2 linked regions of the Flocculibacter collagenilyticus genome follow. The protein of the gene in region 1 interacts with the protein of each later gene in a pairwise test. Links are inferred from orthologs where the notes say so. Each region holds a gene or a part of one and is shown on either strand. Other genes may lie near its edges.

Region 1 (3,082 bases):
ACGTGTTGTGTATGCTTTCACAATACCTAAAATATAGTCTAAATGACGTGGTCCAAAACCTGCCCCTGTAGCAACACCACCTGCAGTGGTATTTGAAGACGTTACATACGGGTAAGTGCCATGGTCGATATCAAGTAGTGTACCTTGCGCACCTTCAAATAAAATGGACTCACCATTCTTACGCGCTTTGTCTAGCACGTCAGTAACATCTACTACCATTGACTTCAATAAATCGGCAATTGCTAAAGCGTCATCCAGCGTCTTTTGATAATCAACCGCTTCAACTTTATAGTAATCAGTCAGCATAAAGTTGTGATAGTCGAGTACTTCTTTGAGTTTCTCGGCAAACAATGTTGGATTAAATAGATCACCCACACGTAAACCACGGCGTGCAACCTTATCTTCATACGCAGGACCAATTCCGCGTCCCGTTGTACCAATCGCTTTTGCACCGCGCGCTTCTTCGCGAGCCACGTCTAGTGCAATATGAAATGGAAGGATTAATGGACACGCTTCGCTAATAAATAAACGTTCTTGTACTGGAACACCGCGCTCTTTAAGCATCGTCATTTCAGTCATTAGCGCATCAGGAGATAATACAACCCCGTTACCAATAATGCATTTTACATTGTCACGTAAAATACCAGATGGGATTAAATGTAGAACTGTCTTCTCACCGTTAATTACTAAGGTGTGGCCAGCGTTGTGACCTCCTTGATAACGAACAACATAAGAAGCCTTATCTGTTAAAAGATCAACAACTTTACCTTTACCTTCGTCACCCCATTGGGTGCCTAGTACAACGACGTTTTTACCCATTGTTTCGCCACTATTATCACAAGCAATTATGCTTAGAAAAAATTAGGCGTGGATTCTAACAAATTTCGAGCTAAATGTTCACCCGTTTATTGCATATTTTTACAGCGGTTCAATAAAATGAATAGGTATGAAGCGTTAAGAAATAAATACCCAAAACAGGTAGAGGGAAATGACAAGCGTCAAGTGATTGGGAGGTAAGTAATAAGGCCTCGACTGAGGCCTTATTAGGTTAAACGCTTGCTTATTTACCGCCTTTGCTATCTTTCATAAAACGGAAAAAGTCGCTATCTGGTTGTACAATAAGTACATCCGATTTGCTGTCAAAACTTTTCTTATATGAATCTAGACTGCGAATAAACGCATAAAAGTCAGGATTTTTTGAGTAAGTTTCAGCATATATTTTAGCTGCATTTGCATCACCTTCACCACGAAGGGTTAATGCTTTACGCTCAGCATCAGCCAACATCACAGTTACACGAGCATCAACATCAGCACGAATAATTTCTGCTTTTTCTTGACCTTGAGAACGGTGCTCTTTTGCTACAGCGGTACGCTCTGCACGCATACGCTGGAAGATAGAGTTACTGACTTCAAGTGGTAAATTTATCTGCTTTACGCGCACATCAACAATGCTAATACCTATGTCATCAGAACTTTTAGCTGCTTCCATTGCTTGGCTCATTAGTTCATCGCGCTCACCAGAAACAATCTCTTGTATTGTTCTGTTACCAAACTCTGTTCTTAATCCATTATTAACTTTTTGTTTAAGTAGAGACTCGGCTTGCGCTTTATTTCCGCCAGTTGATAAGTAATAAGTGGCAAAATCCGAAATGCGCCATTTAACATACGAGTCAACCATTAAGTCTTTTTTCTCACCTGTTACGAAACGGTCTGGAGCATCGTCCAATGTTTGAATACGTGCATCTAGCTTTTTAACTTGCTCAATAAATGGCAATTTAAAATGAATACCTGGCTCGTACACCACTGTATTGTCGTTACTATCACGCTTCACTTTACCGAATTGAATAACAATTCCGCGCTGCCCTTCTTGAACAACAAATAAAGATGAGATACCAAGAATGATTAAAGCAATAACTGCTGCAATTGAAAAATTCTTCATGGCTTAGTTTCTCCCACTACGTGTTCTATCTGAACGTACACCTACCTTCGTCTGGTTAGACGATGATTGGGTATTATTCGTTGTGACTGTATCTCTTATTGACTGTACGTCGGCTTTTTTAGGGTTTGATGATGCTCTATTTTGATTTTGCATAATCTTGTCTAACGGAAGGTACATCATGTTACCCCCACCTTCCACATCTACAATAACTTTAGATGTCGCACTGAACACAGCTTCCATCGCGTCGAGATATAGGCGTTGGCGCGTTACTTGCGGAGCTGCCTCATACTCTGGTAGCAACTTTTCAAACTTAGCCACTTCACCTTGTGCTTCGAGTAATACACGCTGCTTATAAGCTTGCGCTTCTTGATTCATACGATTCACACGACCACGAGCAGCAGGTTCAATTTCTCTCGCATAGGCTTCAGCTTCACGAATAAAACGTTCTTCATCTTCTTGCGCAGAAATTGCATCATCAAATGCCGCTTTTACTTCTTCTGGAGGACGGGCATCTTTAAAGTTAACATCAGAAATCGTAATACCTAAATTATAAGGCTCAATGATTTTTTCAATTTCCTGCCACGTTTTTTGTCTCACATCTTCACGGCCTGAAGTTAAAATGGCATCCATCTTTGAATGTCCGACAACATAACGAAGTGCGCTATCCATTGCTTCACGCAAACTTTCATCAGCATTAGTCACGCTAAATTTATAGTTACGCGGGTCTACCACACGGTACTGCACTTCAAATTCAACACGTACCACGTTTTCGTCTTCCGTTAGCATAAAGCCAGACGCTGGTAGTGTACGAATGGTTTGTACGTCAACGTTAAATACTTCATCAATAAATGGAGGGTTCCATCTTAAGCCCGGCTCCTTAATTTCGTAAAATTGGCCGAACCTTAACACAAGTCCTTTCTCAGCTTCTTTGATTGAGTAGAAGCCGCTAATAAACCATACCAATAAAGCGATAACGATAATTAGCGTTAAGCCAATAGACGTTGCAGGGCTAGAACCAGACTGACCGCCCTTACCACCGCCGCCAAATAAACCGCCAAATTTATCACTTAGCTCTTTAAAAAATTGATCTAAATCCGGTGGCCCCTGATCACGTCCGCCTTTTTGTTTCCACGGATCATTATC
Region 2 (3,263 bases), 1.9 Mb from region 1 along the record:
ATTCTATCACTTTGAGGAGCAATTACAGCCCCAATCATAGACTTTCTTGATAGTCCGATGAGTAACGGTAGTTCTAATTCATGAAATTTAGCCAGCGTAGCTAATAACTGATAGTTATGAGAGACGGACTTACCAAAACCAAACCCTGGATCTAATAATAACATCTCTCGTTTAATCCCTGCCTTTAAACATGCGGAGATACGCTCTTTAAAAAAACGAATAATATCCCTTGTGACATCTTCATACTGCGGCGCTTTTTGCATTGTTCTGGGCGTACCTTGCATATGCATGATGCAAACAGGCACAGCCAATTCAGCAGCCATCTCCTTAGCACCGTCAAGCTGCAATCCGCATACGTCGTTAATCATATCGGCACCTGCATCGATCGCCGCTTTCATTACTTCTGGTTTGCTGGTATCAATCGATATAATACAGTCACACTCTCTTTTAAGTATTTCGATAACAGGGATAACTCGCTTTAATTCATCCTCAAGAGAAACAGCTGGTGCTCCTGGGCGAGTTGACTCACCACCAATATCAATAACTTCAGCACCTTCTTCTAGCATTCGTTTTGCATGTTTCACTGCTAGCTCAACTGTATTGTGTTGGCCACCATCAGAGAATGAATCTGGAGTGACATTTAAAATCCCCATCACAACTGGAGAGGATAAATTCAATTGTTTGTTTTTGAAATGTATTTGCTTCATAAAATATAAGAAAGCCTCAGGGCATGACTGCACTGAGGCTTTTAAAAGAGTAATGTTATTTAAGATTTAGTGAACTGACTTACCATTGGTATCCAAATCACCTGGCTCAGACTCATCTTCAGACTGCGCTGAAGGCGTACCTGCACCTTTGTCATTATCATCCCATCCTTCCGGCGAAGAAACAGGCTTTCTTTCCATTAATTGATCGATTTGTTTCGCATCAATCGTTTCATATTTCATTAACGCATCTTTCATTGAATGAAGAATATCCATATTTTCATTCAAGATAGTTTCTGCACGCTGATAATTACGATCGATTATCATTCTAATTTCTGCATCAATTTGTTTTGCCGTATCATCAGACATTGATTTAGACTTAGATGCTGTACGGCCTAAAAACACTTCGCCTTCTTCATCTGCATATAGCATTGGTCCCATCGAGTCTGAAAGACCCCACTGAGTTACCATTTTACGCGCTATTTCAGTTGCACGTTCAATATCATTAGAAGCACCAGTGGTTACTTTATCAGCACCGTAAATAACAGCTTCAGCGATACGACCACCATATAGGCTAGATAACATACTTTCTAAATGCTGTTTTGAATGACTGACGCGATCTTGCTCTGGTAAATACATGGTAACACCCAGTGCGCGACCACGAGGAATAATTGATACTTTGTATACAGGATCATGATCAGGAACCATACGGCCAACAATGGCATGTCCAGCTTCATGATAGGCAGTCATTTCTTTTTCTGATTCGTTCATCACCATCGACTTACGTTCAGCGCCCATCATAATTTTATCTTTTGCTTTATCAAACTCTTCCATCGAAACAACACGGCGGTTTGAGCGTGCAGCAAATAATGCAGCTTCATTAACAAGGTTGGCTAAATCAGCACCTGAAAATCCTGGTGTACCACGTGCAATTACCGACGCCTTAACATCGTCGCCTAATGGCACTTTACGCATATGCACTTTTAAAATCTGTTCACGGCCACGTACATCAGGTAAGCCAACGGTTACTTGACGGTCAAAACGACCTGGACGTAATAACGCAGGGTCTAACACATCAGGACGGTTAGTTGCAGCAATAACAATAATACCCTCATTACCTTCAAAACCATCCATTTCAACTAGCATTTGGTTTAATGTCTGCTCACGTTCATCGTGACCACCACCTAAACCTGCACCACGTTGACGACCTACCGCATCTATTTCATCAATGAAAATAATACATGGTGCAGCTTTTTTCGCTTGTTCGAACATATCACGAACACGTGAAGCACCTACACCGACAAACATTTCCACAAAATCTGAACCAGAAATTGTAAAGAAAGGTACTTTTGCTTCACCTGCAATCGCTTTCGCTAATAACGTTTTACCTGTTCCTGGTGGGCCTACCATTAGTACACCTTTAGGAATTTTACCGCCCAGCTTTTGGAATTTAGAAGGTTCTTTAAGATAATCAACAAGCTCTTGCACTTCTTCTTTTGCTTCGTCACACCCTGCCACATCAACAAAAGTAGTTTTAATTTGGTCTTCACTCATTAAGCGCGCTTTACTCTTACCGAAAGACATCGCGCCTTTTCCGCCACCGCCTTGCATTTGACGCATGAAGAAAATCCATACACCAATAAGCAGTAACATTGGGAACCATGAAATAAAGATAGACGCTAAAATACTTGGCTCTTCAGGTGGTTCGCCCGTTGTCTCAACCCCCTGTTTATATAAATCATTCAGTAAGTCAGGATCATATTGGGTTGGAATAAAAGTATCAAATCGTTCGCCGCTGCGCTTTATTCCTGTGATCTTTCCATCTCGTGAAATTTTAACTTCACGAATGAGGCCTTGATTCACCTCTTGCAGAAACTTCGTATAGCTCGCTTGCCTGTCAGAGGAGTCGCTTGGACTAAAACTCTGGAACACCGACATCAAAACAACTGCTATCACTAACCAGAGTATTAAATTTTTTGCCATATCACTCAAGGTAATAACCTCTTTCCTAAATTGGGGGTTCTTTTAAATTTATTACATGTTCAACAAATACGTAATTTACTACAACTTGTATCCAGTAGCTACTATATAAACTTCTCTTGAACGTGCACGCGAAGAATCAGGTTTTCTTGTTTTAACAACTTTAAACACTTCTTTAACTTGTTTCATATACTCATCAAAGCCTTCACCCTGAAATACTTTAACAGCAAAACTGCCATTTTTCTTCAAAACGTGACTACACATATCAAGTGCAAGCTCAACTAAATACATGGCTCGAGGTTGATCAACCCCACCCGTGCCGCTCATATTTGGTGCCATATCAGATAAAACCACATCTACATTTTTGCCGCCAATGCGCGCAAGTAATGCATCTAATACCGCTTCTTCGCGAAAGTCACCTTGTAGAAAATCAACGCCCGCGATCGGGTCCATTGATAAAATATCACAGGCAATAACATGCCCTTCCATACCTACTAGCTCTGTCGCTAACTGTGACCACCCACCTGGTGCAGCGCCTAGATCAACAACCGTCATGCCTTGTTTCAGAAGTTTATCTTT

What was found.
Region 2: the proteins of hflC (region 1) and ftsH interact in binary tests that used the Escherichia coli proteins (3 or more experiments, as listed by UniProt). The link is inferred for Flocculibacter collagenilyticus from one-to-one orthologs.

What each region holds. Positions count from the first base shown.
Region 1 is NZ_CP059888.1:873,390-876,471, reverse strand. The notes cover bases 1-2,749. They hold hflC (protease modulator HflC), read right to left. Parts: upstream 1,940-2,749; coding sequence 1,061-1,939; downstream 1-1,060. Other genes in these bases: hflK (FtsH protease activity modulator HflK), read right to left, coding at 1,943-2,749; HUU81_RS03790 (adenylosuccinate synthase), read right to left, coding at 1-819. Also shown: more of hflK, read right to left, coding at 2,750-3,082.
Region 2 is NZ_CP059888.1:2,726,605-2,729,867, forward strand. What follows is about bases 236-3,165. They hold ftsH (ATP-dependent zinc metalloprotease FtsH), read right to left. Parts: upstream 2,697-3,165; coding sequence 774-2,696; downstream 236-773. Other genes in these bases: folP (dihydropteroate synthase), read right to left, coding at 236-707; rlmE (23S rRNA (uridine(2552)-2'-O)-methyltransferase RlmE), read right to left, coding at 2,766-3,165. Outside these bases: more of folP, read right to left, coding at 1-235; more of rlmE, read right to left, coding at 3,166-3,263. UniProt on the Escherichia coli protein: Acts as a processive, ATP-dependent zinc metallopeptidase for both cytoplasmic and membrane proteins. Plays a role in the quality control of integral membrane proteins.